Regions from separate parts of the Kitasatospora sp. NPDC029367 genome, predicted to be linked through region 2. Evidence: riboswitches for the same ligand, from Rfam matches in the RefSeq annotation. Region 2 holds a riboswitch; the other holds the start of a gene.
The links. A riboswitch is a leader RNA that binds a small molecule or an ion and turns the genes downstream of it on or off. The one in region 2 is predicted to bind glycine.

Region 1: another riboswitch for glycine. It lies ahead of gcvP (aminomethyl-transferring glycine dehydrogenase); the one in region 2 lies ahead of gcvT (glycine cleavage system aminomethyltransferase GcvT).

Annotation. Positions count from the first base shown of each region.
Region 1 covers NZ_JBVHYH010000045.1:5,677-21,486, forward strand. Annotated here, with positions in the region: gene ACZ4W5_RS23205 (DUF881 domain-containing protein) at 1-702, shown strand, start outside; gene ACZ4W5_RS23210 (FHA domain-containing protein) at 1,265-1,807, shown strand; gene ftsR (transcriptional regulator FtsR) at 1,990-2,682, shown strand; gene ACZ4W5_RS23220 (bifunctional nuclease family protein) at 2,780-3,256, shown strand; gene ACZ4W5_RS23225 (MerR family transcriptional regulator) at 3,488-4,132, shown strand; gene ACZ4W5_RS23230 (SanA/YdcF family protein) at 4,230-4,952, shown strand; gene ACZ4W5_RS23235 (DNA polymerase IV) at 5,025-6,428, shown strand; gene ACZ4W5_RS23240 (MFS transporter) at 6,666-8,156, opposite strand; gene ACZ4W5_RS23245 (PRC and DUF2382 domain-containing protein) at 8,357-9,460, opposite strand; glycine riboswitch at 9,684-9,787, shown strand; gene gcvP (aminomethyl-transferring glycine dehydrogenase) at 10,024-12,924, shown strand; gene ACZ4W5_RS23255 (DUF5999 family protein) at 13,076-13,267, opposite strand; gene ACZ4W5_RS23260 (hypothetical protein) at 13,675-14,247, opposite strand; gene ACZ4W5_RS23265 (glutamate-cysteine ligase family protein) at 14,623-15,810, shown strand, end outside.
Region 2 covers NZ_JBVHYH010000025.1:53,773-69,582, forward strand. Annotated here, with positions in the region: gene ACZ4W5_RS16400 (DMT family transporter) at 1-51, shown strand, start outside; gene ACZ4W5_RS16405 (tetratricopeptide repeat protein) at 131-2,857, opposite strand; gene ACZ4W5_RS16410 (hypothetical protein) at 2,949-3,374, opposite strand; gene ACZ4W5_RS16415 (hypothetical protein) at 3,596-3,733, opposite strand; gene ACZ4W5_RS16420 (hypothetical protein) at 3,730-3,906, opposite strand; gene ACZ4W5_RS16425 (hypothetical protein) at 3,972-4,310, opposite strand; gene ACZ4W5_RS16430 (L-serine ammonia-lyase) at 4,659-6,026, opposite strand; gene glyA (serine hydroxymethyltransferase) at 6,213-7,493, opposite strand; gene gcvH (glycine cleavage system protein GcvH) at 7,575-7,955, opposite strand; gene gcvT (glycine cleavage system aminomethyltransferase GcvT) at 8,055-9,176, opposite strand; glycine riboswitch at 9,422-9,526, opposite strand; gene ACZ4W5_RS16450 (enhanced serine sensitivity protein SseB C-terminal domain-containing protein) at 9,713-10,522, shown strand; gene ACZ4W5_RS16455 (enhanced serine sensitivity protein SseB C-terminal domain-containing protein) at 10,638-11,618, shown strand; gene ACZ4W5_RS16460 (ABC transporter permease) at 12,075-13,064, shown strand; gene ACZ4W5_RS16465 (ABC transporter substrate-binding protein) at 13,130-14,899, shown strand; gene ACZ4W5_RS16470 (ABC transporter permease) at 14,999-15,810, shown strand, end outside.

The sequences.
Region 1 (15,810 bases), on a different contig from region 2:
GCGGCGATCTGGCCGCCGCGGCTGTCGCGCGGGCAACTGGTGGTGGCGCTGCTGCTGTTCTCGCTCGGGCTGGGGCTGGCGATCCAGGTGCGGTCGACCAACGACCACCACAACCAGCTGCGCGGGGCCCGCCAGGAGGACCTGGTCCGGATCCTCGACGAACTGGACAGCCGTCAGCAGCGTCTGCAACAGGAGAAGGCCGAGCTCGAGCAGTCCCTGGGCAAGTTGGAGAACAGCTCCAACCAGGCCAAGGAGGCCCAGGAGCAGACCAGGAAGAAGATGACGGAACTGGGTGTGCTGGCCGGTACGGTCAAAGCCACTGGTCCGGGCATCGTCCTCACGGTCGATGACCCCCAAGGGCAGGTGAAGGCGGATATGCTGCTGGACACCCTGCAGGAACTTCGAGCGGCGGGGGCGGAGGCGATTCAGATCAACGATGTGCGCGTGGTGGTCAACACCTACTTCACCGACCTGTCGGGCGGTGGGGTGCAGATCGACGGGAAGAAGGTCTCGCAGCCCTATCGGTTCACCGTCGTGGGGAACCCGCAGGACCTGACACCCGCGCTGAACATCCCGGGGGGCGTCGTGCGCACCCTGGAGAGCCACCAGGCGCGGGCGACGATCACCCAGCAGCAGAAGGTGGTCGTGGACGCCCTGGTGGATCTGAAGACGCCGCAGTACGCCAAGCCGGCTTCGAAGTGACGGGGCGCTCGACGAACGGCCCGTCACGGGCCCGCGGCACCCGGTGCGGGGTGTCGTCGTCGCGTGGGAGAGACTGGTTCGCACCAGTACGCTCCGTAGCACCAACCGCAGCACCACACGTCGGAGTACCGCTCCAGCAGGCCCGAGCCGCAATCGGGCCCGCAGCCTGTCCGAGGTTCTCACCCTGCCCCGCGGGCGGGTCTGTCACACGCAAGGGGATTCGCCCGTGAGTTTCTTCTCGAAGTTGTTCGGTCGCAACAAGGGTCGCGACGCGGCCTCCGTCGAGGCGCCGACCGCCCGGCACCGCCGGGCGGAGGACGAGCCCGCGGTGCCGGGCATGCGCCCTGCCCCCGAGGCCGGTCAGTACGCCGGACAGCAGCTGTACCGGGACGGTGCCGCGCAGTACGCCGGGAATCCGGCGGGCTACGGCGCGTCGGTTGACCCCTCCGGCGACCCGCGCATAGGTTTCCCGTCAGCACCCTCAACCTCTGGTGGAGGGTTTGCCCCGGACCCGTACGCCGGGCACAACCCGTCGGGTGTGCCGCGCCAGGAGGCTGTGAACATGGCTGGCCCCACTCCGTGCCCCAGGTGCGGCAACCAGAACCCGGCCGCGGCCCGCTTCTGTTCCAACTGCGGTACGGCGCTGCGCGGCGGGCTGCTCCCGGAGGGGGCGGCGGAGACCACCTCGACGATCTCGATCTCCGGCCTGGAGTCCTACGACCCGTCCGCGACCACCGGTACCGGTACCACGCCGGCGCTGTCGGCCGAGGTGCTGTCGGCGATCGACGCGCTGCCGCCGGGCTCGGCGCTGCTGATCGTCCAGCGCGGTCCGAACTCGGGCAGCCGGTTCCTGCTGGACTCGGACGTCACCACGGCGGGGCGTCACCCGCAGGGTGACATCTTCCTGGACGACGTCACGGTCTCCCGCCGCCACGTGGAGTTCCGCCGCACCCCGGCCGGATTCAGCGTCGCGGACGTGGGCAGCCTGAACGGCACCTACGTCAACCGGGAGCGGATCGACGAGGTGCCGCTGAACAACGGCGACGAGGTGCAGATCGGGAAGTACCGGCTGGTGTTCTTCGCCGGCCACAACCGGGGGTACTGAAACCAACGTCGGCAGGAGCCCGAGTGAATACGAATACTCCTTCCTCTTCTCTCGGGGCGGCCAACCCTGCGTCGTCGTCCGGTCCGCAGTCGGACCGCGGCGGGCGCGGGGTGGTCGCGGCCCCCAGGCAGCCGGTCCGTCCGGACCGGCCCGCCGGCCGACGGCGCGGTGGTGACGAACTGCTGAGCATCGGCGCGGTGCTGGCCTTCCTGCGCGACGACTTCCCCGAGGTGACCATCTCCAAGATCCGCTTCCTGGAGGCGGAGGGGCTGGTCGAGCCGCAGCGCACCCCCTCGGGGTACCGCAAGTTCAGCCCCTCCGACGTGGAGCGGCTGGCGTACGTCCTGCGGATGCAGCGGGACCACTACCTGCCGCTGCGGGTGATCCGCGAGCACCTGGACGCGATCGAGCGGGGTGAGGCCCCGCCCGCGCTGCCGGCCGCCGACGCCCGGCCCGGCCCGCTGGAGGAGGCCGACCGCGAGCTGGTGGCCTCGGCCGAGGTCGCCTCCGGGGTCCGGCTGGGGCGGGCCGAGCTGCTGGCCGCCGCCGGGGCGGGGGAGCCGGAGCTGGCCGAGTGGGAGGCGTACGGGCTGGTCGCGCCGGGCCCGGACGGCGGGTACGACGGGGAGGCGCTCCAGGTGGCCCGGCTGGTGGCCGAACTCGGCCGGTACGGGCTGGAACCGCGGCACCTGAGGGCGATGAAGGCGGCGGCGGACCGCGAGATCGCCTTGGTGGAGCAGGTGGTGGCGCCGCTGCGCCGGCACCGGAACCCGCAGACCCGGGCGCACGCGGAGGCCACCGCACGGGAGCTGGCCACGCTGTCCGTACGGCTGCACGCGGCCATGGTGCAGGCCGGTCTGCGGCCTCGCTCCTAGGCGTGGGGATGCCCTCCGCGGGGCCGGTGCACCGCGCTGACCAGCGGCGTCGGCCCTGCGCTTTCATATCCGGGGTCGGAGCCATAGGGTTGCCTGTGTGAATGAGCTCGACGTCGTGGGTGTCCGAGTGGAGATGCCTTCCAACCAGCCGATCGTGCTGCTTCGGGAGGTCGGGGGAGATCGATACCTGCCGATCTGGATCGGCCCCGGCGAGGCGACCGCGATCGCCTTCGCCCAGCAGGGCATGACTCCGGTGCGCCCGCTGACGCACGACCTGTTCAAGGACGTCCTGGAAGCGCTCGGCCAGCAGCTCACCGAGGTCCGGATCACCGACCTGCGGGAGGGCGTGTTCTACGCCGAGCTGGTGTTCGCCGGCGGGGTCGAGGTGAGCGCCCGGCCGTCCGACGCGATAGCGCTGGCCCTGCGCACCGGCACGCCGATCTACGGGAGCGAGGAGGTGCTCGCGGAGGCGGGCATCGCGATCCCGGACGAGCAGGAGGACGAGGTCGAGAAGTTCCGCGAGTTCCTCGACCAGGTGTCGCCCGAGGACTTCGGGGGCGGCGGCCCCCAGTAGGGTGCCTGCCCGGCCGGGGCTGGTCGGCCCTTGAGCGTGCCGTTTTGCCAAAATCCGTCCACCTACCCACACTAGGGGCACGAAAAACCACTCTCCTGAGTGATGTGGTTTGTCTGGCCCGGCGTGGCGATCGTTGACGGGTCATAGGGGACTGCCTACCGTCAGGAGTGGCTGTCCGGGTGGCCGATGCCCGCAGTCGGTTGCCCGCAGCACGAGTGGACGGAGGTAGGCATGAGCAGCACCGGCGATGACGCGGCCGTGGGAGGCCTGTGCGCCGTGCACATGCCGCGCACCGCTCGCACCGTGGCGGACCTGCCCCGGATGAGCAGGTTCCCGGCCGTGCAGCCGGGCCAGCCCGCGATCGAGCGGCTGGCCCCGACGTCCGAACTGATCGGCTTCCGCGGCCCGACGGCCTGTGCGGCGGCCGGCATCACGTACCGCCAGCTGGACTACTGGGCCCGCACCGGGTTGTTGGAGCCCAGCGTCCGCACCGCGTACCCGGCGACCAGTCAGCGGCTCTACAGCTTCCGCGACGTGCTGCTGTTGAAGATCGTCAAGCGGCTGCTCGACGCCGGTGTCTCGCTGCAGAACATCCGGGTGGCCGTCGCCCATCTGCAGGCGGCCGAGCAGGCCGACCTGGCCGGGCTGACGCTGATGTCCGACGGTGCGACGGTGTACGAGTGCACCACGCCGCAGCACGTGGTCGACCTGTTGAAGGGCGGTCAGGGGGTGTTCGGCATCGCGGTCGGAGCGGTCTGGCAGGAGCTGGAGCTGACCCTCGGTCGACTGCACGCGGAGCGGACCGACACCGGCGAGACGCTGGTCGGCGACGATCCGGCGGACGAGCTGGCGCAGCGGCGCAACCGGGCGGTCTGACCGGCAGCACTTCCACGAGGCCGTGGGCCGGAGCGGGGAACCGTTCCGGCCCACGGCCTCGTCGTGTTGCCTGGTGAGACGATCGAGGGAGGGGCACGTGGAGGTCGGCACCGGGATATCGGAGCTGCTGCGGCGTCGGGCCGGCGGGGTGCGGGCGCGGCTGCGGGAACGCCGTACGCAGCGCAGGGTCTTCCAGGCGACGACGCTGCTCTGCTCGCTCGCGCTGGCGCCCAGTGCCTGGCTCTGGTTCGGGGCGGGGGACCGGGTGGGCACCGTGGAGAGCGCGCCCTCGGCTCCGGTGGCGGTGGTCTTCGGCGCCGGGCTGGACCAGGGCGAGCCGTCGCCGTACCTGGAGCACCGGCTGGTGGCGGCGCTCGACCTGTACCGGCAGGGCAAGGTCAAGGCCATCCTGGTGACCGGGGACAACGGGCGGATCGAGTACGACGAGCCGGACGCGATGTACCGCTACCTGACCGCGCACGGCGTCCCCGGGGACCGGGTGGTGCGGGACTACGCGGGCTTCGACACCTGGAACTCCTGCACCCGGGCGCACCGGATCTTCGGGGTGGACCGCGCGGTGCTGGTCAGCCAGGACTTCCACGTCCGGCGGGCGCTGGCGCTGTGCGAGGCGGCGGGGATCCGCTCGTACGCGGTCGGGGTGCCGGAGCCGCACGACGCCACCTGGCTGTACGGCGGGCTGCGGGAGGTCGCCGGGGCGGGCAAGGCGGCCGTGAACGCCTGGCTGCGGCCGGACCCGGTGTTCCTCGGGCCCAAGGAGGACGGTATCCCGAAGGCGCTGGCGGAGGCCGCGAAGCAGTAGCCGGGGGTCGGCGGGCGCGGGGCGTCGGCCGGGTTCGTACGCACTGTCGGACCCGTGCGCGATGATCGGCGGGTGCGATCTCTGCCGAGCATCATCCACCTCGACATGGACGCCTTCTTCGCGGCGGTGGAGCAGGCGGCCAAGCCGAGCCTGCGCGGGAAGCCGGTGATCGTCGGCGGGCTCGGCGGGCGCGGGGTGGTCTCCACGGCCTCGTACGAGGCGCGCCGGTTCGGGGTGCACTCGGCGATGCCGATGGCCCAGGCGCGGCGGCTGTGCCCCAACGCGGCCTTCCTGTCCGGGCGGTTCGAGGCGTACCGGCAGAACAGCGAGATCGTGATGGGGTTGCTGCGCCGACTGTCGCCGCTGGTGCAGCCGTTGAGCCTGGACGAGGCCTTCGTCGACCTGGAGGCCGGTCCGTACGGTCCGGTGCTGTCGGAGGCGGACCACGAGACCGGGGAGCGGCTGGTGCTGGCCCTGGCGGAGGACCTCCGGGCGGACATCCATCGGCTCACCGGGCTGACCGGCTCGGTGGGGGCGGCGGGCTCCAAGCTGATGGCGAAGATCGCCTCCGAGCAGGCCAAGCCGGACGGGCTGGTGCTGATCGAGCCGGGGCAGGAGCGGGCCGTGCTCGGCCCGATGCCGGTCCGGGCGCTGCCCGGGATCGGGCCGGCCACCGAACAGGTGCTGCGGCGGGCCGGGCTGAGCACGGTGGCGGACCTCGCGGAGGCGGGGGAGGCGGAGCTGGTCCAGCTGCTCGGGCGGGCGCACGGCACCGGGGTCTTCCACATGTCGACAGGGCTGGACGACCGGCCGGTGGTGGCCGACCAGGACGCCAAGTCGGTCTCGGTGGAGGACACCTACGAGGTGGACCTGGCAGACCGGGACCGGGTGCTGCGGGAGGTGGAGGCGCTGGCCGGGCGGTGCGTCCGGCGGCTGCGCTCGGCCGGGCGCTCGGGGCGGACGGTGGTGCTCAAGGTGCGGCGGTTCGACTTCTCCACGCTGACCCGCTCGGAGACCCTGGGCGGGCCCACCGACGACGAGGCGGTGATCACGGCGACGGCCCGGCGCCTCGCCGAGCAGGTGGACATCACCGGCGGGGTGCGGCTGCTCGGGGTGGGCGTGGCCCAACTGGCCGACTACACCCAGGAGGACCTCTTCGCGCAGGCGCTGCGGGAGGAGGCGGCGGAGCACGCCGAGGTGGCCGAGGCAGCGGTGGCCGAGGAGGAGCCGGAGGAGGTCGTGGTGCGGCGCTGGATGCCCGGGCAGGACGTCCGGCACGCCGAGCTGGGGCCGGGGTGGGTGCAGGGCAGCGGGGTGGGGCGGGTGACGGTGCGGTTCGAGACGCCGTGGAGCGGGCCGGGGCGGGTGCGGACCTTCGCGGTGGACGATCCGGCGCTGGAGCCGGCCCGGCCGCTGCCGTTGCGGCAGCCGGAGGAACTGGAGCAGCCGGAGGAGCCGGATGCGCAGGGGGACTGAGGCCGAGGGAGTCGAGGCCGAGGGGGTCGAGGCCGAGGGGAACCGAGTGGGCGGGGCGCGGGACGCACCGGCGCGGGAACGCGGAACGGCTTGGGAACGCGGAACGGCCCCACCCGGTAGGAGTACCGGGTGGGGCCGCATTCCGTGCCGGGCCCCGGACGGTCGTGATGCCCTCGCGACCGGGCGGAGGCCCGGGCCCGCGCGTCCTGTCCCTGAACGCGGGGGCCGGACGCCTCGTCAGGCGTCGGTCTTGGCCAGCTCGGGGCTGGAGTCCTGCCGGGCCGCGCCGCCGGCGACGGTGGCGGCCGGCTTGGTGGTGCGGATCAGGAACGGGACGGCGCCGGCGATGACGCAGACGGCGGCCGTGACCCAGAACGCGTGCTTGTAGGCGTCCAGCGTGGGCAGCAGCACCGGGATCTTGATCGGGAGCTTCATGGTGTCGCCGGTCAGGATCGCGGTCATCACGGCGGTGCCGATCGCGCCGCCGACGGTGCGGAGCACGGAGTTCATGCCGTTGGCGATGCCGCTCTGCTCGACCGGGACGGCGCCGTTGATGAAGGCGGGCATCGCGGCGAAGGCAAGGCCGATGCCGAGGCCGAAGATCGCGGAGGCGGTGTAGATGTCGCCTTCGGCGCTGTGCCGCAGGGCCAGGTAGGCCATCGCGATCGCGCCGAGGACGCCACCGAGGACCAGCGGCAGGCGCGGGCCGCGGCGGGCGATCAGCAGGGCGCCGATCGGGGCGGCGACCATCGAGCCGATCGCGGACGGCAGCAGCATCACACCGGCGTGCAGCACGGTCGCGGTGAAGCCGTAGTGGGCCAGCTTCTCCGGGGTCTGGGAGAAGTTGCTGATGACCATGAACGAGCCGTACATGCCGAAGCCGATCAGCAGGCCGGCCAGGTTGGTGAAGGCGACCGCCGGGCGGCCCATCATCTTGAGGTCCACCAGCGGGTGGGCGACCTTGGTCTCGATAACGCCCCAGATCAGGGCGACCACCGCGGCGACGGCGAACAGGCCGAGGGTCTTGGTGGAGGTCCAGCCCCAGTGGTTGCCCTGGCTGACCGCGACGAGCAGGGCGGAGAGCCAGGCGGCCAGGGTGAGCGCGCCGAGCGGATCGGCGCCACCCTCCTTGTCGGTCACCGGGTCGGTCGGGACCCGGAAGGCGACCAGGGCGACGGCGAGCAGGCCGAAGGCCAGGCCCATCCAGAAGATCGACTTGTAGTTCCAGTGCTCCAGCAGCAGGCCGGTCGCGACCAGGCCCAGGCCGGAGCCGACACCCATTGAGGCGCTGATGGCGGCGACGCCGCCGGTCACCTTCTGCTTGGGCAGCTCGTCACGGACGATGCTGATCGCCAGCGGCATCACGCCACCGCCGGCGCCCTGGAGGACGCGGGCGACGATCAGCCAGGTGAAGGAGTGGGTGCAGACCGCCAGCGCCGAACCGGCGACCAGGCCGGCCAGCGAGATCAGCAGCATGGGCTTGCGGCCCCGGAGGTCGCCGAAGCGGCCCAGCAGGGGAGTCAGCACGGCGGCGGACAGCAGGTTGGCGGTCATCAGCCAGGTGATGTTCGACCCGGAGACGTCCAGTTCCTTGGCCAGCGACGGCAGGATCGGGACGACCGCGGTCTGCACCACGCTGAACGACAGCATCGCCAGGATGAGGGCCGGCAGGACCCGGGCGTTGCTCTGCTTCTCGGCCGCGGTGGTGGGCTTTACTGCCTCACTCACGGTTGCTTCCTCCCGTACATAGTGAATGAACTCAAGTAACTGTGCGGGGGATAGTTCATGTTGTCAAATATCGAGTGGTTAAGGTTTGGCAAAGTGGGGAACTTCGGGGCACGACCAGGGCCCCGGACCGGGAGTCCGGGGCCCTGGTGGGATCGCTGCGATTGGGTGGGATCAGCGGAGATCGGGGAGTTCGGGGGAGGTCAGGCCAGCGGGCGGAGGGCGGCGGGCAGGGAGCCGTCGGCGGCGTGGACGAGCGGGTCGTCCGCCTCGTCCGGCGCGGTGGCGGCCGTGTCGTCGTGGACCTCGACGTGCTCGCGGCGGAGCTCGTCCCGGACCACCTCCTCCTCCGTGTAGCGCTCCACCACCAGGCGGACCCGCTCGACCGGGGCGAGGTACTTGCGGACCACCGGCCGCTCCTCACGGAGGGTGACCTCTTCGACCGCCTCGGCGATCTCCTTCTCGGTCAGCGAGGCCCGCTCGGCGTCGCTGACCGGAATCCGCTCCACCCGGACCCGCTCGCGGACCACCGGGACGCGGCGCTCGACCTGCTCGCTGGTCACGTACTTGCGCAGCTTCGCGCTGCCCAGCACGTGCCACTCGGTGGTGATGTCCAGCCGCTCCTCGCGGCAGGTGATCTCGACCGGGCCGCTGGGGGCCGAGGAGGCGGCGGTGCCGTTCGCGGCCGGGGTGGTCGCGGCGGGGTGCGGCTTCGGCTCGACCAGGTGGGCGGCGGCCGGCGCGGGGGCGGTGCCGTTGGCGATCGGTGCGGGGGTGCTGAGGGTCCGCACGTGGGCCTCCGTGGCGGTGTCGGTGCTGGTGTGGGTCGTGCCGGTGCTGGTCATGGTGGTCGTGCCGGTCGCGGTCGTGGTCGGGGCCGGGTCGGGGGAGTGGAAGGCGATCGGCCTGGCGGCCGCGGCGGCCGTGGTGGTGCCGAAGTCGAGGTCCGGCCGGTCGTCCCGGGCGGGTTCCGCGGCCGCCGGACGGCCGTCCACGGGGGTGTCGAGGCCGTAGTAGCGGTAGAGCTGGAGCTCCTGGGCCGGCGAGAGGTGCTGGCCCACGCCGAAGTCCGGCGAGTCCTTCACCAGCGACTTGTCGTACGGCACCCGGAGTTCGTCGCCGGAGAACTCGCTCGTGGTGAGCGGGACGAAGGCGTCCCGGCCGAAGATGCCGGTGCGGACGGCCGCCCACTCCGGATGCCCGGTGGCGTCGTCCAGGTACACCTCGTCCACCGTGCCGATCTTGTCCCCGTTGCGGTCGACCGCCTTGTGGCCGATGAGGTCCCTGGGGTCGATGTCGGTCTGCACTCTTTCCTCCAAGCGCTGCGCCTGCGGAACTCCCGCGGGTGAGGCGGTCGGAGCACCCGTCCTCTCCGCCACTTCACACCAAAAGCCATCAATCGGACGTGCGCGACCGGGGTGCGCCGGACGGGCTTCGCGCTGGGCCGTCCGGGGGACGCGCGTAGACCCGGAGTGACCCGACGCACCCGTGATCGGAAGGCCGCCCGCTGGTACCCTGGGCCGCGACCGCCGAGCCCGCTCGGGAGAGTCCTCGACAGTGAAAACCGCTGGTCGGGGCGCCGAAGGAGCAACTCCTCCCCGGAATCTCTCAGGCATCCGTACCGTGCGGGATAGGTCACTCTGGAAAGCAGGGCAGGACCGCCGGCGCGGGAGCCGACGATCACCACCCTCACCGACGGTGCAAGCCGACGGCGCGCCACCGCGCGGCGTGCGGGCGAAGCTCTCAGGTCCCGATGACAGAGGGGGAGGCCTTACGGGTCCGCCCGCCCAGGTCGGTCCGCTGTCCGCAGCGGCGCGACCGGCCGGCGTGCGCACCCCCGCCGGTCCGTGACCAGGAGGCCTCGACCACCATGAACGCCCAGCCGAACGCGGGACGCCACACCAGCGCCTCGACCCTCACCGAGCTTGAGCTGGCCAGCCCCTTCGAGAACCGCCACATCGGCCCCGACGCCGCCGCGCAGGAGAAGATGCTGGCCTCCGTCGGCTACGGCTCGCTGGACGAGCTCGCCGCCACCGCCGTTCCCGAGGCGATCCGCTCCATCACCGCCCTGGACCTGCCCGCCGGCCGCAGCGAGGCCCAGGTCCTCGCCGAGCTGCGCGAGCTGGCCGGCCGCAACCAGGTGCTCCAGCCGATGATCGGCCTGGGCTACTACGGCACCTTCACCCCGCCGGTGATCCTGCGCAACGTCATGGAGAACCCGGCCTGGTACACCGCGTACACCCCGTACCAGCCGGAGATCTCGCAGGGCCGCCTGGAGGCCCTGCTCAACTTCCAGACCCTGGTCTCCGACCTGACCGGCCTGCCCACCTCCGGCTCCTCGCTGCTGGACGAGGGCACCGCGGCCGCCGAGGCGATGGCGCTGGCCCGCCGTGTCACCAAGGTCAAGGGCGGCGTCTTCCTGGTCGACGCCGAGACCCTGCCGCAGACCGTCGCGGTGATCAACACCCGCGCCGTGCCGACCGGCGTCGAGGTCGTCGTCGCCGACCTGTCCGAGGGCATCCCGGCCGAGATCGCCGAGCGCGGCGTCTTCGGCGTGCTGCTGCAGTACCCGGGCGCCACCGGCGTGGTCCGCGACCTCACCCCGGTGATCGAGCAGGCGCACGGCCTGGGCGCGATCGTCGCCGTCGCCGCCGACCTGCTGGCGCTGACCCTGCTCAAGTCCCCGGGCTCGCTGGGCGCCGACATCGCCTGCGGCACCTCGCAGCGCTTCGGCGTCCCGATGGGCTTCGGCGGCCCGCACGCCGGCTACCTTTCGGTGCGCGCCGAGTACGCCCGCTCGCTGCCCGGCCGTCTGGTCGGCGTCTCCGTCGACGCCGACGGCAACCGCGCCTACCGCCTGGCCCTGCAGACCCGCGAGCAGCACATCCGCCGCGAGAAGGCCACCAGCAACATCTGCACCGCCCAGGTGCTGCTCGCCGTGATGGCCTCGATGTACGCCGTCTACCACGGCCCGGACGGCCTGGCCGACATCGCCCGCCGCACCCACCGCTACGCCGCCGCCCTCGCCGAGGGCCTGCGGGCCGGCGGCGTCCAGCTGCTGCACGGCGAGTTCTTCGACACCGTCACCGCCGTCGTCCCGGGCCGCGCCGCCGAGATCGCCGCCGCCGCCCGCGCCAACGGCATCAACGTGTTCCAGGACGGCGAGGACCGGATCTCGGTCTCCACCGACGAGACCACCACCCGCGAGCACCTGGCCGGCGTCTGGGCCGCGTTCGGCGTCCCCGCGGTCGAGGTCGCCGAGGCCGCCGACGCGCTGCCGGCCGCGCTGCTGCGCGAGGACGAGTACCTGACCCACCCGGTCTTCCACAGCCACCGCTCGGAGACCGCCATGCTGCGCTACCTGCGCCGCCTGTCGGACCGGGACTACGCGCTGGACCGCGGCATGATCCCGCTGGGCTCCTGCACCATGAAGCTCAACGCCACCACCGAGATGGAGGCGGTGACCTGGCCGGAGTTCGGCCAGCTGCACCCCTTCGCGCCGGTCGACCAGGCCGCGGGCTACCTGACCCTGATCCGTCAGCTGGAGCAGCAGCTGGTCGAGGTCACCGGCTACGACGCCGTCTCGATCCAGCCGAACGCCGGCTCCCAGGGCGAGCTGGCCGGCCTGCTGGCCGTCCGCGCCTACCACCACGCCAACGGCGACACCCAGCGCGACGTCTGCCTGATCCCGTCCTCGGCGCACGGCACCAACGCCGCCTCCGCGGTGATGGCCGGCATGCGCGTGGTCGTGGTGAAGACCCTGGTCGACGGCGACGTGGACGTCGAGGACCTCAAGGCCAAGATCGAGCAGCACCGCGACAACCTGTCGGTGCTGATGGTCACCTACCCGTCGACCCACGGCGTGTACGAGACCCAGATCACCGACATCTGCGCCCTGGTGCACGAGGCCGGCGGCCAGGTGTACGTCGACGGTGCCAACCTGAACGCCCTGGTCGGCCTGGCCAAGCCGGGCAAGTTCGGCGCGGACGTCTCGCACCTGAACCTGCACAAGACCTTCTGCATCCCGCACGGCGGCGGCGGCCCGGGCGTCGGCCCGGTCGCGGTGCGCGCCCACCTGGCGCCGTACCTGCCGAACCACCCGCTCCAGGAGGAGGCCGGCCCGGCCACCGGTGTCGGCCCGATCTCGGCCGCGCCGTGGGGTTCGGCGGCGATCCTGCCGATCTCCTGGGCGTACGTCCGGCTGATGGGCGGCGAGGGCCTCAAGCGCGCGACCCAGGTCGCGGTGCTGAACGCCAACTACATCGCCAAGCGCCTGGCGCCGCACTTCCCGGTGCTCTACACCGGCCCGGGCGGGCTGGTCGCGCACGAGTGCATCATCGACCTGCGCCCGCTGACCAAGGACACGGGCGTGACGGTGGACGACATCGCCAAGCGCCTGATCGACTACGGCTTCCACGCGCCGACGATGTCCTTCCCGGTGGCCGGCACGCTGATGATCGAGCCGACCGAGTCCGAGGACCTGCACGAGATCGACCGGTTCTGCGACGCGATGATCGAGATCCGCGGCGAGATCGACAAGGTCGGCTCGGGCGAGTGGGCGGCCGACGACAACCCGCTGCGCAACGCCCCGCACACCGCCGCCGCGCTGGCCGGCGACTGGGCGCACGGCTACTCGCGGCAGGAGGCGGTCTTCCCGGCGGGTGTGAACCCGGCGGACAAGTACTGGCCGCCGGTGAGCCGGATCGACGGCGCGTACGGTGACCGCAACCTGGTCTGCTCCTGCCCGCCGCTGGACGAGTACGGCGTCTGAGCGGACGCGCGGTAGGCAACACGCGCGGTGAGCGAGCGGACAGGGCCCCGGCAGAACGTTTCTGCCGGGGCCCTGCCCTTTGCGCCGGTCGCCGTGTCTCGTGTGATGCCGGGTGCCGTGCCCTGAGGTCGTCGGGCGGGGCCGGGCGGGCTCAGGCCGCGTGGGCGACCGGGCGGCGCGGGGCGATCACCCGGCCGTCGGGCAGCAGTTCGCCGGTGTCCTCGAACAGCAGGACGCCGTTGCAGAGCAGGCTCCAGCCCTGCTCCGGGTGGCAGGCCACCGGCTCGGCCGCTTCGCGGTCCTCGGACTCGGCCGTCGGGCACTCAGGACGGTGCTGGCACATACGCGTACCCTCGCTTCGCTCTGCGATCCTCCCCGTGGTGCGGTCCCCGGAGGTCGAGCCGTCCGGGGCCGCCGTGGTGGTCGGATCCTGTCCGGGTGCCGGCCGGGTTTGGCCAGCACTCAAGTGGGTAGGACAGGGGGTCCTTCCACGCTGGTTCCCAGTGTCGGCATCTGCGGACGCGCGCGCAGCGATTTCGTGACATGCGCCACAACTCCAGGGCAGAGATCACCCGTTCAGGTGGGGCCGGGGAGAAATCGCGCATCGGTGGGCCACTCGGGGCCTGGCCCGAGCGGGCCATGGCGGATGGCCCGTCCGGGTGGTGGCCGTTCGGGTGATGGCGGCGGGCGGGGTGGGCGCGGCGAAGGGCCGTCGGGCGCGGTGCCCGACGGCCGGTGCGGGGCGTGCCCTCAGGGGGAGCCGAGCAGCAGGGATCCGGCCAGCGGGGCGCGGGCGAGCAGCGGGAGCAGTTCGGCGGCCGGGTAGGCGCGGTGCGCGGTGACGCCGAGCGGGGCCGGGGCCAGTGGGATCAGCAGGTCGGCGGACGGGCCGGCGTCGGGGCTGTGCAGCCAGAGCGCGGTGGCGTACTGGCCGGGGAAGGTGAGCAGTCGGGGCTGGCAACGGGAGCGGGATCCCTGGGCGAGCTGCCAGGCCTCGCGCAGCGCCCGGACGGTGGAGGAGAGGTACGGGCCGGCGGTGAAGTGGGAGAAGGTGTGGCCCTCGGGGCTCTGTACCACCTCGGCGGCGGCGGCCACGTCCGGGCCGTCCTTGATCAGGAAGCGCCAGCCCGTGCGCCGGGCGGCCGGCAGCTCGGGGCGCGGGCCGTCCAGGACGTGTACCGCGAGCGGGTGCGCGGGGAGTAGTGGGCCGTTCGGGTGACGTAGCGCGGCGGCGGCGGGCTGGCGCAGCGCGGTCTCCGAGTCGAGTGCGCCGAGGACCGCGCGCAGGGCACTCGGTGGGGGCTGGGGGGTCTGCAGGGTCATGGCGGGATCCGCCTCTCCAAGCGAGATCGGCGTGCGAGTGCGGCATACCGGCGCGGCTCGGCGCGTCCACGGTGACGGGGGCCGGCCTTGTCCGGTTGTGCAGGATCGCGGCGCCGGCGCGGTCTCCGCCCTCGACGAGGGACTCGGGGCGGGAGTGGACCGGCCGGAGCGCAGTGCGAACTCAGCGGTTCATCGAACAAATGCGCAGGGTGATCTGTTTATCACAGGCGGTGGCGGCGAGCAAGTCTGCAGATGGCCTGAATTACCGTCAGATGCCTTGCAATGCAAGCCAGTACAAGCATTCGGGTATCGATCTTCGAGGTGGGCATGATGCTGGCACGGTCGACCGGCCGGGTGTCTCAGGAGGAGGGGACCGTGGGCGAGAAGGTCGTGGCGACACGGGCGGATCTGGCGGACCGGCAGCAGTACCGGCTCAAGCTCCAGGCCTGCCTCGACGCGCTCGGGCGGATGCTGCGCGAGGACCGCTTCGACCGGCCGCGGGCCGTGATGGGGCTGGAGATCGAGCTCAACCTGGCCGACGAACAGGGTCTGCCGGTCATGCGCAACGCCCAGGTGCTGAGTGCGATCGGGTCCAGCGACTTCCAGACCGAGCTGGGCCAGTTCAACATCGAGGTCAACATCGTGCCGCACCGGCTCTGCGGGCACGTCTTCGAGGAACTGCGCGAGGAGATCGACACCGGCCTGCGGTACGCCGACCGGCAGGCGGCCGAGGCCGGCGCCCGGATCGTCATGGTGGGCATCCTGCCGACCCTGGAGAACGACCACACCGGGCTGGACGCGATGAGCCACAACCAGCGGTACAGCCTGCTCAGCGACCAGATACTGGCCGCCCGGGGGGAGGACATCGCGCTGGACATCGAGGGCGTGGAGCACCTCCAGCTGGAGTCCGTCACGATGGTCGCCGAGGCCGCCGCGACCTCGCTGCAACTGCACCTCCAGGTGACCCCGCAGCGGTTCTCCTCGGTGTGGAACGCCGCCCAGGCGATCTGCGGGCCGCAGCTCGCGCTCGGCGCCAACTCCCCCTTCCTGTTCGGGCGGGAGCTGTGGCGGGAGACCCGTCCGGTGCTCTTCCAGCAGGCCTGTGACACCCGTTCGGCGGAGCTCAAGGCCCAGGGTGTGCGCCCGATCACCTGGTTCGGCGAGCGCTGGGTGGACTCGGCGTACGACCTGTTCGAGGAGAACCTGCGCTACTTCCCGGCGCTGCTGCCGATCTGCGACGACGAGGACCCGCTCAAGGTGCTGGCCTCCGGCGGCGCGCCCAGGCTCGCCGAGATGCGGCTGCACAACGGCACCATCTACCGCTGGAACCGCCCGGTGTACGACGTCTCCGGCGGGGTCGCGCACCTCCGGGTGGAGAACCGGGCGCTGCCGGCCGGGCCGACGGTGGCCGACACACTGGCCAACGCCGCCTTCTACTACGGGCTGGTGCGGGTGCTCGCCGAGCAGCCCCGGCCGGTCTGGACCCGGCTGCCGTTCGAGCGGGCGGACGAGAACTTCCGCCAGGGCGCCCGGTACGGCATCGACGCGGTGTTCCAGTGGCCG
Region 2 (15,810 bases):
GCCGTCCTCGCGGGCGGCCTGGCCGCGCTCACGCTCCCCGGCCGGCGGTAGTCACGCCGCTGCACGGGAAGTCGGCCGGTCCAGCTCCCGTGCAGCGGGGGCTGACGGCTGTGCGGATCAGAGAATTCGATCAGGAGAATCCGCCCCCGCGCCGCTCTTTGCGATTCCGCGGGAGATTTCTCCTTCCTGGGCCGCCGAAACGCCACTCTTTGGGGTCCAAGCGGGCCAGGTCGTTGAGCATGCGGACAGCCTGCACGGTTTCATGGTGCTCTGGACCGAGTACTCGTCGGCGTGCCTCGAGAACCTTTCGCATCTCAGCTCGAGCTACGCCCGGAAGTCCTCGGGTTGCCCAGCTGATTGCCCAGTTATAGTGGGTTCTGAGTGTTGAAGGATGATTTACCCCCACGCGATCCTGTTCTGCCCTGAGGATATTCAGCCACTCGTGGTGAGCTTCTGCATGCTGACCGCGCTGAGCCTTGATATGAACGATTTCATGCTGCGTTGAAAGGACGTCGGACGAGCGTCCCTCAAGGCCCTGGGCTCGGTATCCCTCATCGACCTCGCGGAGAACAGTCTCGGCTTGATCGAGCTCCCCCATCTCCACCAGGATCTGGCCTACCTGATGTCGAGTTTGCAAGGTGTTTCGGTGATGCTTGGAGAGCAGGTCGACTTCAGTGAGATAGATGTCCATGAACTCGATGAGTGCGCGCATCAGTTTTCCTTGGATTCCGAGGATCGATGCGATGTCGTAGCGTGTAACCAGGACCGACGGATGCCATGGGGGCAAAATTGACCGCTGAAGTCGCAGGACTTCACCGAGTAGCAGAATAGCCTGATCCAGATTTCCCCGATGCCATAGGATAACTCCGAGCTCGTGGCGGATAATCGCCAAGGTGAAGGGAGGGATGCCTGATTCTTCGGCAAGCCGAATCGCTTTGCGTGAATATTCTTCGGCTTCGGCAAGGCGGCCGGATTCTCTCAGAATGGTCGCCAGGTGGTGGTGTGCTTGTAGGCCAAGATGCAGGAATTCTGGATCTTCATCTAGTTCGCGACACAGGTCTCGCGCCATCTGCTCCCCGGATTCCAGGAAGCCTAGTTCAGAATGGATTGCGATGGCTAGCTCGCGAGCCATCAGAGCCTGAAATCTGGCTGTTTCCCCCAGGTTTTCTGCCAGTCGGCAAGCCTCTGCGGCCAGGGCGTGCGCCTCCTCGAGGTGTGACATGTGCCAAGCCCATTCTGCACAGTCGTACTCGATGAGGAAGCGAAACTTTTCCTCGAGCTGGAATGCATCTGCTCTGGCGCGGAGATGCAGGGCCGAGGTATACCCTGTTTCGTACTGCCCCGACATTCTCAGATATCTGCTCAAGTATCCTCGAATTTGGACAATCATCTCGAACAGTTCAATACAGGAGGCGGGGAGCCGATCTACCAGGGACGCCAGATGGGGAATCACCAACTGCCAGCGAGTCGTACTGTCCGTGTCCCACTGGCCTCGAAGCGCTCCGAGGCATCGCGTCGCCGCTGCCCATGCTTTGGAGCGATCGGGCGAGCGGTCCAAGTGTGTTGCATTGACTTCGGCGACAAGCGGATGCACAAGGACGCACCGCTGTTTCTGGCCACCGTTCGCCCAGCTGTAGAACGTGTTTCCTTCGATCGGACTGGTTGCGGGCCCATCGTCGTTGATTTCGATCAGTCCAACAGAATGGAGCGCCCCAAGTGCGCGCTCCACAGTGAGGTCGCTCCAGGGGGTCTCCTCGCATCTGAAGGTTCGACCGAGAATCTTCGGGGATAGAAGCGTCGTGGGTACGGAACGAGCAGCCCAACACGATAGCACCCGCATGATCGACCTCACGTGCGGGATTCCTTGCTGTTCGAGGGAATCTAGCGAAACTTCCCACGTCTGCATAACAAGTTCCCGGGCATCGGCCTCCGTGCATGGTCGAACCGAAGTGAAAGTGGCGCGGTCTACCACAGTGCCAAAATCCCGGTTCAAAGCTTCATGGAATGATTTGAAGCTTTGCAGGGGAGAGGCCGGATGAGAAATTGCACGTCCGGCAAGGTACAAAGCGAGTGGAATGCGGCCGAGACGCTCGGAGAGAGTGCGGGCATCGTCATAATCGGCTGGCTGAGGGTTCCGGACCCCGCTCAGATCGAGCAGCATCTCCGTGCCAGCCGCGGGGGTCAATGGATTGATCTTCACTGCCTTGGCGGCGGGTGGCCACAGGTCGGGGCTCCCGTGACGAGTAGTGATTAGGACGGCTCCGGAATCCGATGCCTCCAACCAGCCCGCTCCGAGCTCCTGCTCGATTTTGCTCGGATCATCGGCGCTGTCGAAGACCAGAAGCCACCGTTTCTCGCTTGTGTGGAGAGCTTCCCAAGCGAGATCCACAACGTTCAGATGCCCCGTTCTCGCCTCGTGGGCCTGCGATTCGAGACAGCCCAGGCGTACAGCGATCTGATGCATGGCTGAGCGGATGCTGTCGGCCCCAGCTGCCTGGACCCAGAAGACACGCACTCCAGCTCGGCGGACTGCCGCGGCAATGGTCAGGGCCATCGCGGTTTTTCCGATGCCGCCCATTCCATGCAGGATAGTAATTTCTCCCAGCAGGTGCTGGATACTTTCAGCACCTGCCTCCTGCAATTCGGCGCTGCGGCCGTGAAGGAGGCGCGGGCGTAGGTTCGGTGGTGAGACGGAGACCGGAGAGAAGTCGTGAGGTGGTTCGGCGCTTGGGTAGATGTTGGCGATGCCGCCCTCAACTACTACCTGATCCCCCGCTGCCTGGTAGACGCGGCCGGAATCTGTGACACTCGCTCGCTGCCTGACGTGGTGGATGATGTCACTGTCGCGGGGCAGCAAATTTGCTCCGATCCGCCATGGATAGATCTGTCCAGGCCTGATATATGAACGGTCTAGTGCTGAATAGTTTTCCGTGGCGTCGGCCTGTGGTTCAGCCGTCGACGATGTGCTGATCCCGACCCGCCTGGAAAATCCGAGCATGGCCCCGGGCCCGGGCTTGCAGTTGGATGCGTCCGATCCGTGGGGCATCCTGACTGATCGAGTGGGAAGCCGCGTGAGTCAGGGTCTCGCGGAGCGTCTGGGCAGTGCTCGGGTCAGTATCGAACAGCAAGGATAGGCGCTCCTGCCACCAGCCCGAGAGTTCCTGTGTGCGGTCTTCGTTGCCATCTGTCTGTGCGTGCAGCAGGGCGGCTCGCGTCGCATCCATCTGCTCGCCGACCGATTCGCTCTCGAGGGGGCGAACGCGGCGCCATATCCCGAGCACGCCATCTTTGGTGCGCTGGAAGGCATCGGTGGCCATCAGGGTGACCAAGGTGGTTCCCGCGGTCTGAACGAACAGGGCCAACTCATCTTCCATGCGGCTCCTTGGCGGTGACATACGCGGGATGGCACGCGCTCATTCTGCCCGCAGACGCAGGAGAGAACGAGCACCTCGGAGCACTCTAGACCTGCGGTCATCTCTCGATGCGGGAGCGCGCGATCCTGACAGCCACCTCGCTGGGGCGGGTCCATGACTGAACAGGCCTCCAGCTGACGAGCACGGCTGAGGGAGGCTGCTGACTGGCTTTGCTATGTGGGTCAGATGCCCAAGTGGGTGGCGATGCCGTCGGGGACGCAATCGAGGCCGGCGAAGGCTCCTTCGGGGACGGCGAGTTGGTTGGGGCTGAGGGAGAACGGGGTGGCTGCCCGGGTGATCCAGGGGTGGGCCAGGCTCATCGCGCGCAGGTGGACGGCGAGTGAGCGCAGGGCTTCGCGCCAGCCGTCGGTGGGGATGTCCAGAACCGCCCGTAGACGAAGTCGACCATCAGCTCGATGAGTTCGTCCTTGCCGGAGACGTACCGATAGGCGGTCATCGGCGCGGCGCCGAGGGCGGTGGCCAGGCGGCGCATGGTGACGGCGTCCAGGCCCTCGGCGTCGGCGATGGCGACGGCGGCCTCGGCGATCCGGTGCGGGGTCAGGGTGGTGCGCCGGTCCGTTCCAGCCGGATCCGGTGGTAGCCGGGGAAGCGGTCCGGGGCGCGGGCCAACAGGTCGTCGGTTCCGACGACCTGTTGGTACGGGGGGCCGTCCATCCCGAACACCTGGATCAGGCTGCGGTGGTCGGGGGAGTCGTAGAACACCGACGCGCCATCGACGCGCCGCTGCCAGCCGTCGGGGACGAGGACGGTGGACCCGGCCGGGTCCGGCACCGGCGTCAGGTGCAGCCGAACGGGGCCGGTCGGCGCGGGGTCGGCGGTCGGCCGGTCACCGTCGGCGGGACGGTCCACCAGGTACCAGCCGCTGTCCGCGAGCATCCCGGTGACGGGCCGCGGTCAGCACCCACACCCATCGCTGCCGCAGGGGCGACGGGAGCGGGGGCGGCGCCAAGAGGCGCTGGCTGTGACGGCGGGCGGTGGGGTTCCGGCGGCTGGAACGACATCCGTCTCCCCTCCGGCGTGGACCGGCCCTCAGGCGTGGACCGACCCGCCGCGATTATGGCGCTGCGGGCCTCGCCGCGGCCAGAGGGCGGCCAAGGGGAGCGTCCGAGGATCATCCGGAGACACGAGGGCCTTCGGAGGGTACGGCGTTCCGCCCGGGGGCCGCTCGTCACCGGGCGCTGATCACCCCTCGGCGATCAGCGCCCGGCGGTCACCACTCGCCGATCAGCACTCGATGACGTTCACGGCGAGGCCGCCGCGCGAGGTCTCCTTGTACTTGATCTTCATGTCCGCCCCGGTCTCCTTCATCGTCTTGATCGCCTTGTCCAGCGAGACGTGGTGGCGCCCGTCGCCGCGCAGCGCCATCCGGGCCGCGGTGACGGCCTTGACCGAGGCCATGCCGTTGCGCTCGATGCAGGGGATCTGGACCAGGCCGCCGACCGGGTCGCAGGTGAGGCCGAGGTTGTGCTCGATGCCGATCTCGGCGGCGTTCTCGACCTGCTCGGGGGTGCCGCCGAGGACCTCGGCGAGGCCGCCCGCGGCCATCGAGCAGGCGGAGCCGACCTCGCCCTGGCAGCCGACCTCGGCGCCGGAGATGGAGGCGTTCTCCTTGAAGAGCATGCCGATGGCGCCGGCTGCGAGCAGGAAGCGCACGATGCCGTCGTCGTCGGCGCCCGGGATGAAGTTCAGGTAGTAGTGCAGGGTGGCGGGGATGATCCCGGCCGCGCCGTTGGTCGGCGCGGTGACCACCCGGCGGCCGGAGGCGTTCTCCTCGTTGACCGCCATCGCGTAGAGGGTCACCCACTCCATCGCGTTGGCCGGGCCGATGCCCTCGGCGCGCAGCGCCCGGGCCGCGGCCGCCGCCCGGCGGCGCACCTTGAGGCCGCCCGGCAGGATGCCCTCACGGGACATGCCGGCCCGCACGCACTCCTGCATGACCCGCCAGATCTCCAGCAGCCCGGTGCGGATCTCCTCCTCGCTGCGCCAGGCCTTCTCGTTCTCCAGCATCAGGCCGGAGATCGACAGCCCGGTCTCCCGGCTGAGCCGCAGCAGTTCGTCGCCGGTGCGGAAGGGGTACTTGAGCACGGTGTCGTCGGGCTTGACCCGGTCCGCGCCGATCGCGTCCTCGTCCACGACGAAGCCGCCGCCGACCGAGTAGTAGGTCTTCTCCAGCAGCGTCGAGCCGTCCGCCGCGTACGCCCACAGGGTCATGCCGTTGGCGTGGTACGGCAGCGAGCGGCGCCGGTGCAGGATCAGCTGGTCGTCCGGGTCGAAGTCGACGGTGTGCTCGCCGAGCAGGGAGATCCGCTTCTCGGCGGTGATCCGCTCGACGTCCTTGTCTGCCTGGTCGACGTCGACGGTGCGGGGCGAGTTGCCCTCCAGGCCCAGCAGGACGGCCTTCGGGGTGCCGTGGCCGTGGCCGGTGGCGCCCAGGGAGCCGTAGAGCTCGGCGCGCAGGCCGGTCACCTGCTCCAGCAGGCCTTCGGAACGCAGGCGGCGGGCGAACATCCGGGCGGCGCGCATCGGGCCGACGGTGTGGGAGCTCGACGGGCCGATGCCGATGGAGAAGAGGTCGAAGACACTGATGGCCACGGAGGACGTCCTTGTCTGGTCTCGTGGAAGGACTTGCGGGCAGGGCGGCGGGCGGGGCGGGCTGACAAGGGACGGGGCACCGCGCGCACTGTCCAGTGTGCGCGGTGCCCCGGGGTCCCCGGTACGCCGGCGGAGTGAGGCCGGTCACCCGGAGCCGGACGGCCCGGCGGACCGGGCCGCTCCGGATCAGCCCTGGTCGGCCAGGTTCGGGTAGAGCGGGTACTTCTCGGCCAGGGCGGTGACCCGGGCCTTGAGCGCGGCGGCGACGGTCTCGTCGAAGGCGGGCTTGAGCGCCTCGGCGATGATGTCGGCGACCTCGCGGAAGTCCTCGGCGACGAAGCCGCGGGTGGCCAGGGCCGGGGTGCCGATCCGCAGGCCCGAGGTGACCATCGGCGGGCGCGGGTCGTTCGGGACGGCGTTGCGGTTGACCGTGATGCCGACCTCGTGCAGCCGGTCCTCGGCCTGCTGGCCGTCGAGCTGGCTGTTGCGCAGGTCGACCAGGACCAGGTGGACGTCGGTGCCGCCGGACAGCACGGTGGCGCCGGCCTCGGCGACGTCGGCCTGGAGCAGGCGCTCGGCGAGGATCTTGGCGCCCTCCAGGGTGCGCTGCTGGCGCTCCTTGAAGTCCTCCGAGGCGGCGACCTTGAAGGCGACGGCCTTGCCCGCGATCACGTGCTCCAGCGGACCGCCCTGCTGGCCCGGGAAGACCGCGGAGTTGATCTTCTTGGCCCACTCGGCCTTGGACAGGATGACGCCGCCGCGCGGGCCGCCCAGGGTCTTGTGGGTGGTGGTGGTGACCACGTCCGCGTACGGCACCGGGTTCGGGTGCAGGCCCGCGGCCACCAGGCCGGCGAAGTGCGCCATGTCCACCATGAGCAGGGCGCCGACCTCGTCGGCGACCCGGCGGAACGCGGCGAAGTCCAGCTGGCGCGGGTAGGCGGACCAGCCGGCGATGATCAGCTTCGGCTGGTGCTCCTTGGCGAGGCGCTCGACCTCGGCCATGTCGACCTGGCCGGTCTTCTCGTCGACGTGGTACGCGACCACGTTGTAGAGCTTGCCGGAGAAGTTGATCTTCATGCCGTGGGTCAGGTGACCGCCGTGGGCCAGGTTCAGGCCCAGGATGGTGTCGCCCGGCTGGATCAGCGCGAACATCGCGGCGGCGTTGGCCTGCGCGCCCGAGTGCGGCTGGACGTTGGCGTGCTCGGCGCCGAACAGGGCCTTCACCCGGTCGATCGCGATCTGCTCGACCACGTCGACGTGCTCGCAACCGCCGTAGTACCGGCGGCCGGGGTAACCCTCGGCGTACTTGTTGGTGAGCACCGAACCCTGGGCCTCCATGACCGCCACCGGGGCGAAGTTCTCGGAGGCGATCATCTCCAGCGTGGTCTGCTGGCGGTGCAGCTCGGCGTCGACCGCGGCGGCGATCTCCGGGTCGAGGGCGTGCAGGGACTGGTTGAGAACCGTCATGGTGTGGTCTTCCCGGGGAGGAGAGCGGAGGGACGGTGGGAGTGGGACGGACCGCCGTGCTGCGGTCCGTCCCGGGGCGGCTCAGCCCTCGGCGTGGGTGAGCGCGTCGTACTCGGCGGCGCTGAGCAGCGTGTCGGTGGCCTCCACGCGGACCTTGAACAGCCAGCCGCCCTCGAACGGGGCGCTGTTGACCAGGCTGTTGTCGTCCAGGACGTCCTCGTTGACCTCGGTGACCTCGCCGGTCACCGGGGAGTACAGGTCGCTGACCGACTTGGTCGACTCCAGCTCGCCGCAGGTCTCGCCGGCGGTCACCGTGTCGCCGACCGCGGGCAGCTGCACGTAGACGATGTCACCGAGCGCGTCGGCGGCGTGCTTGGTGATGCCGACCGTCGAGACACCGTCCTCGGCGGCGGTCAGCCACTCGTGCTCCTTGGTGTACTGCAGGTGCTGGGGGTTGCTCATGGCGTCATTCTCCAGGATGGGAAGCGGGTACGACGCAGCGGGCCGCCGCACGGACGGCTCCGACGTGCGCGGATGGGAAAACGAGGGGCGCCGACGGCCTCAGCGGGCGCGCTTGTAGAACGGCAGCGCCACGACCTGGACCGGCTCGTGCTTGCCGCGGACGTCCACCGCGACGGTGCTGCCCGGGGCGGAGTGGGCCGCGTCCACGTAGGCCATCGCGATCGGCTTGCCCAGCGTGGGGGACGGCGCGCCCGAGGTGATCCGGCCGATCGGGGCGCCCTCGGTGGAGACCACCGTGTACTCGGCACGCGGCACCCGCTTGCCCTCGGACACCAGGCCGACCAGTACCTTCGGCGGGTTGGTCTCGGCCGCGGCGGCGGCCTGCTCCAGCGCCCTGCGGCCGATGAACGCGCCCTCGTTGGTGGTCTTGTCGAAGCGCACCACCCGGCCCAGACCGGCGTCGAACGGGGTCAGGTCGGTGGACAGCTCGTGCCCGTACAGCGGCATGCCCGCCTCCAGGCGCAGCGTGTCGCGGCAGGACAGGCCGCACGGGACCAGGCCGCGGCCCTCGCCGGCGGCGGTCAGCGCCTGCCAGACCGGCTCGGCGTCGGCCGGGGCGCAGAAGATCTCGAAGCCGTCCTCGCCGGTGTAGCCGGTGCGGGCCAGCAGCACGTCCTTCCCGGCCACGGTGGCCGGGAGGATCGCGTAGTACTTGAGACCGGGCAGGTCGGCGTCGGTGGTGTCGGCCAGGATCGCGGTGGCCTCCGGGCCCTGGACGGCGATCAGCGCGTAGGTGTCGCGGTCGTCGGTGACGACGGCGTCGAAGCCCTTGGCCCGGGCGATCAGCTCGTCCAGCACCAGCTGGGCGTTGGAGGCGTTGGCGACGACTAGGAAGGCGTCCTCGCGCAGCCGGTAGACGATCAGGTCGTCCAGGATGCCGCCGTCCTCGGCGCAGATCATGGTGTAGCGGGCGCGCAGCTCGCCGAGCGCGGAGACGAAGCCGACCAGCGCGTGGTCCAGCATCTCGCCGGCCTGCGGGCCGGTGACGGTGATCTCGCCCATGTGCGAGAGGTCGAACAGACCGGCCTTGGTGCGGACCGCGAGGTGCTCCTCGCGCTCGCTGCCGTAGCGCAGCGGCATGTCCCAGCCGGCGAAGTCGGTCATGGTCGCGCCGAGGGCGCGGTGCAGCGCGTCGAGCGCGGTCAGGCGGAGGGACGACATGGCCAGGAACTCCTCGGTCGGGGCACTCAGGGGTGCACGCGCCGGACCGGACCGCTGGGGGACCGACCCCGCGCGCGGGCATGCGGCGGCGTGGGTCTCCCCATCTGTCGTCGAACCTGAGAGCTTCACCGCCCACCTGCCCGCAGCCGGCACCAGCGTCGGCTGGTTCCAGCATCGGGGACAGGACGGCGGCTTGCACCGTGGGTGGGCGCGCGACACGGTCGTGCGCCGCTTTCCAGATGTGCCTAACCCGCGCGGTAGGGGGGCCTGAGAGATTCCGGGGAGGACTTGCTCCTTCGGCGCCGGCTGTGCTCCCTGAGGGGCACTCCGGGCTCTCCCGCGCGGGTTCGAGCGGCCGGTGTGGAGTTGTGGGGGCCCGCGGCGCATGCCGTCGGACGCGCACATCATGGCACGTCCTCGCGGAGGAGGGGAGAGGGGACCCGGTCACACCACGGCTGGGCGGACCCGGGCCCTAAAATCATCGCGTCGGCGCAGCAGTGGGCGGCCGACCCGGCCGTGGGCCGGATCGGCGGCGCATGGAGTACCCGGTGGAGCAGCAGCAGGGGTGGGGCGGGCCGCAGGCGGCGCCGGCGGGCGGCACGTGGCCGGCGAACGAGCTGGAGCAGGTGCTGACGGCCGCGCTGGGCGACCCGGGAGCGACTCCGCGGGTGATCGAGGTGCTGGCCCGCAGCCAGGTGTGGATCCCGCTGCCGGCCGGGGGCGACCCGGCCGGGCAGTCGCTGGACCTGCCGACCGTCGAGCTGGCCGGGGCCCCGTACGTGCCGGTGTTCTCCTCGCAGGAGGTGTTCCTGCAGCAGGCGCCGGGGATGGCCTTCGCGGTCGCGCCGGCCTGGGAGTTCGCCCGCGGGCTGCCGCTGGGCGTGGGCATCGCGGTCAACCCGGAGGCGGCGGTGGGCATCCCGGTGCCGCCGCAGGGCGTGGCGGAGCTGCGCCGCGGGCCCCGAGAGGCCGCTCGGTGGGAGCACACCGAGAACGCGCCGGAGGGGCCGACCGGCGGCCGGGTGGCCCTGCGCGAGCCGGTGCCGGGCGAGGACCCGGAGCACTTCCTGGCCGCCTGCCGGGCGGAACTGTCGGCCTTGCCGGGGGTGTTGACCGCGCGCCGGGCGCTGGCCAGCATCGAGGGCGAGCCGACCGTGATGTTCGTGGGCGTGCAGCTGGATCCGGCCGCCCCGGCCGACCCGGGGGCGGTGAACGAGGCGCTCGGCCGGGCGCTGGGAACCGCACCGCTGCCGGGCGGCGTCCACCTCGTGCTGCTCGACCTCGCCGACGACCCGGTGGTCGAGTGGCTGTTGACCCGGGTCATGCCCTTCTACTCGCGGGTGTGAGCGGGGATCCTTCACAGGCACGTCGCCGTGGCGGCGGCCGGTGCCGCGCCATAGGGTGCGTGCAGGCGGCTGACGGGCCGGCGGGTTCAGGAAAGAGGCGCGGCGAGGTGGGCGCATGAGTGCGGGAACGGGAGCGGGCGGGGCGCCGGGGCCCTGGGGCCAGGCACCGGCCGGGCGCCCGGGCGCGGACCCGGGCGGGTTGGAGCAGGCTCTGCGCGAGGTCGCGCCGGAGCGCTTCGACGCGTACGAGCGGCTGCTGCACGCGCTGGCCGACGGCCAGGTCTGGATGCTGCTCTGGCACGGTACGCCGGGCAGCCCGGACGCGCAGTACGGGAACATGGAGATCAGCGGCCACGGCTACGCGCCGGCCGTGACCTCGCCCGAGCAGCTGACGGCCTCCGGCTGGGCGCGGGCCCACGAGGTCATCTCGGGGCGGGAGATCGCCGCCTCGCTGTACCGCACCCGCTGGGGCCTGTGGCTGAACCCGCACGCGCCGGGCGGCGGGGTGGGCGTGCCCTGGGCGGACCTGCGGCGGGTCGCCGCGGGCCTGGACCGGCTGCCGGCCGGTCCGTTGAAGCTGAGCGAGCCGCAGGTCGACGCGCAGCAGTTCTTCGCCCTGCTGGAGCGGCAGGCCGGTGAGGTGCGCGCGGTGCGGGCGCTGCGCCGGGCCTGGGTGCAGCCGGCGGTGGGGGAGCCGTACCTGGCGATCGGTCTGGACCTGTACGAGAGTTCGCCGCCGGCCGTGGAGGCGGTGCGGGCGCTGATGCAGCGCGCGATCGCGGTGGCCCCGGAGGGGCTCGCGGTGTCCACGGTGGCGATGGCGGACGAGTTCGACCCGGTGGCGCTGTGGATGCGCGCCAACGCGCGGCCGTTCTTCGACCGGGAGGCCGGGCGCCCGCCGACCGGCCCGTACCCGCCGGTGCCGCCGCCGTACCCGGGCCAGTCGATGCCAGGGCAGCCGATGCCGGGCCGGCCGGTGCCGGGGCAGCCGGTGCCCGGGCAGTCGATGCCGGGCTACGCGTACGGCACCCAGCCGCCCGCGCCGGGCTGGGGGCAGCAGCCCCAGCCGCAGTGGCCCGGCTACCCCGGGCGCTGACCGGTAGACCCAATAGCCAAAATCGCTCACCCGAAGCCGACTTGATTCACCAACAGGTCGGCTTCGGTGCTTTCCGGACGAATTTCCGCACTCTCCGCAGAGGCATCTTGACATGGCAGTTACACCCGTGTGAAGAGGTATATGCCGAAGATCGGAGGCGTGCATGCAGGCAGATCACAGTTGGGCATCTGTCGGTTGTCAGGGCTGGCGCAAGCCAGTTCGGATGACAGAGAGTTCTGCGCAACGCATCGCGCGTACTGGAAACCCCACGAAGGTGAACGCGCACGCCGACCGCTCGATCCACGCGAAGCCCATCCCGCGTGGAGGCAGTGCCCGTGCACGACGCACTGCCGCGACCACCTGCTCCTAGCACCTCCGCACGTCCGCAGCCGTACCGCCGAAGCCGGCGCCCGGCACCCGTGGGCCGGCCACCGTCGGCGAGGGGACCAACTGACCATGACCGCACCCATCACTACCGCCGGGAACGAACCCGAGGCGCCCGCCTCCCCGAGCCCGGCCACCACGATCGAGGGCCGCTCCCTCGGTCGGATCGCCTGGACCCGCTTCAAGCGGGACAAGGCCGCCGTCGCCGGCGGCGTCGTGGTGATCCTGCTGATCCTCCTGGCCGTCCTGTCCGGCCCGATCGAGGCCCTGTTCGGGCTCGACCCCGACCAGCCGAACCCGGACCTGCTGGACGCCAACCTCGGCGGACTCCCGCTCGGGGACTGGGGCGGGATGAGCGGGGACCACCTGCTCGGCATCGACCCGCTGCAGGGCCGCGACCTGCTCGCCCGCGTGGTCGACGGCTCCTGGGTCTCCCTGCTGGTCGCCTTCGGCGCGACCGTGCTCTCCAACACCATCGGCACCGTGCTCGGCGTGATGGCCGGCTACTACGGCGGCTGGGTGGACACCCTGATCAGCCGGCTGATGGACGTCTTCCTGGCGTTCCCGCTGCTGCTGTTCGCCATCGCGATCTCCGCCTCGCTCCAGGGCGGCGCGTTCGGCCTGCACGGCCTGCCGCTGCACATCCTGGTGCTGATCTTCGTGATCGGCTTCTTCAACTGGCCCTACATGGGCCGGATCGTGCGCGGACAGACCCTCTCGCTGCGCGAGCGGGAGTTCGTCTTCGCGGCCCGCAGCCTCGGTGCGCGCGGCCCGTTCATCCTGTTCAAGGAGCTGCTGCCCAACCTGGTCGGCCCGATCCTGGTCTACTCGACCCTGCTGATCCCGACCAACATCCTCTTCGAGGCCGGGCTGAGCTTCCTCGGCGTCGGCATCCAGCCCCCGCAGTCCTCCTGGGGCGGCATGCTGGCGGACGCGAAGAACTACTACCAGGTCGACCCCCAGTACATGGTGGTCCCCGGTGTGGCGATCTTCATCACCGTGCTCGCGTTCAACCTGCTCGGCGACGGGCTGCGTGACGCCCTCGATCCCAAGAGCAACTGACCCTGCGTCAATGCGCAGGCGCCAGGCCCTTCCTCCTCCACATCCTCAAGGGGTTGATCTCACCCATGCGTAGGTCCCGTACCGTCGCGTTGACCGCCGTGGCCGCAGCCGCGGTCCTGGTCGTCACCGGCTGCTCGTCCAGCACCAAGAACAACGGCGGAAGCTCGAACTCGGCCGATTCCAACGGTGGCGGCGCCGACGCGGCCACCAAGCAGATCGTCAACGCCTCGGACAAGAAGGGCGGGACGGTCACCTACGAGATGAAGGGCACCCCGGACTCCCTCGACCCGGGCAACACCTACTACGCCTACATCTACAACTTCTCGCGCCTGTACGGGCGTCCGCTGACCACCTTCAACCCGGCCGCCGGCGCGGACGGCAACAAGCTGGTCCCGGACCTCGCCGAGTCGCTGGGCCAGCCCAGCACGGACGGCCTGACCTGGACGTACAAGCTGCGCGCCGGCCTCAAGTACGACGACGGCACCCCGATCACCTCCAAGGACGTCAAGTACGCCGTGGAGCGCTCGAACTTCGCGCCCGAGGTGAACTCCAACGGCCCGACGTACTTCCACGACCTGCTGGTCGACAACCCGACGCCGTACCAGGGCCCGTACAAGGACAAGACCGGCGACCTCAAGTCGATCGAGACGCCGGACGACACCACGATCGTCTTCCACCTGCAGCACCCGTTCGCGGACTTCGACTACCTGGTCAGCGCCCCGCAGACGGTGCCCGTCCCGCAGGCCAAGGACACCGGTGCCGACTACGTGAAGCACATCGCGTCCTCGGGCACCTACAAGTTCGAGTCCTACGAGGACGGCAAGCAGGCCGTCCTGGTCCCGAACACCAACTGGGACAAGAGCACCGACCCGATCCGGAAGCAGCTGCCGGACAAGATCGTGCTCAAGATGAACATCGACCAGGCCACCATCGACAAGGACCTGCTGGCCGGCAACGCCCAGGTCGACCTGGTCGGCGGCGGCGTCGACCCGCAGACCCAGGCGCAGATCCTGCGCGACTCGAAGCTCAAGGCGAAGACCGACAACGCCTACGGCGGCCGCCTGGTCTACATGGCGATCAACACCAAGGTCGCGCCGTTCGACAACATCGAGTGCCGCAAGGCCGTCCAGTTCGCGGTCGACAAGGTCGCGGTGCAGACCGCGCTCGGCGGCCCGATCCGCGGCCAGGTGGCCAACACCGTGCTCCCGCCGGACATCCCGGGCCACCAGGACTTCAACCTGTTCGAGACCAAGGACAACAAGGGTGACCAGGCCAAGGCCAAGGACGCCCTGAAGGCCTGCGGCAAGGACGGCGGCTTCACCACCGTGCTGTCCGCCCGCACCGAGCGCGCGACCGAGGTCGCCGCGGCCACCGCGATCCAGGCGCAGCTCAAGAACATCGGCATCAACGCCGAGATCCAGCAGTTCCCGCAGGGCAAGTACCTGACCGACTCGGCCGGTGCGCCGCAGTACACCCAGGACCACAACATCGGTCTGATGATGATGCAGTGGGGCGCCGACTGGCCGACCGGCTACGGCTTCCTGCAGCAGATCGTCGACGGCCGCGCGATCAAGGCCTCCGGCAACAGCAACCTGGCCCAGCTGAACGACCCGGCCGTCAACAAGCTGCTGGACGACGCCGCGGTCAACCCGGACCGGGCCGCCCGCGAGAAGATCTACGGCGACATCGACAAGAAGGTCATGGAGTCCGCGGTGTACGTCCCGCTGACCGACTTCAAGGTCTTCCTGTACCGCCCGGACAGCGCCACCAACCTGGCGTCCACCCCGGCCTTCTCGGGTGAGTACGACTACCTGAACATCGGCACCACCAAGTAAAGAGCCTGGCTCCGCATCCCTGAAGGCAGGTGAAGGCAGCGGCGCCCGCCGCCGTCCGGAAGACCCCGGACGGCGGCGGGCCGCCGGAGCCGCCCAACTGTGTTTGCCTACATCATCCGCAGGATCCTCGCGGCCGCGGCACTGCTGGTCGTCGTCAGCGCGGTCACCTTCGCGATCTTCTTCCTGCTCCCGCGCATCGCCGGCGAGACCACCGACCAGCTGGCCGCGCAGTACATCGGGAAGAACCCCTCGCCCGAGGCGATCCAGGCGGTCAAGCAGAACCTCGGCTTCGACCAGCCGCTGTACACCCAGTACTGGAACTTCCTCAAGGCGCTGGTCAGCGGCGCCGAGTACAAGTTCGGCCCGGAACCGGCCACCTGCCACGTGCCCTGCTTCGGCTACTCCTTCAAGAACCACCTGGAGGTCTGGCCGGAGATGACCAGCCGGATCCCGGTCACGATCTCGCTCGCCATCGGCGCGGCGGTGCTCTGGCTGGTCTCCGGCGTCACCACCGGCGTGATCTCCGCCCTCAAGCCGCGCTCGATCTTCGACCGGCTCTCCATGGGCATCGCGCTGGCCGGCGTCTCGCTCCCGGTCTTCTTCACCGGCGCCCTGCTGCTGACCGTGTTCAGCTACGAGTGGCCGATCCTGGACAACCTGGAGTACGTCGACTTCACCGCCGACCCGCTGATGTGGGCCCGCAACCTGATCCTCCCGTGGATCTCGCTGGCCTTCCTCTACTCCGCGCTCTACGCCCGGCTCACCCGCGCCGGGATGCTGGAGACGATGAGCGAGGACTACATCCGCACCGCCCGGGCCAAGGGCCTGGTCGAGCGCAAGGTGGTGGTCAAGCACGGCCTGCGCTCCGCGCTCACCCCGATCGTCACCATCTTCGGCATGGACCTCGGCCT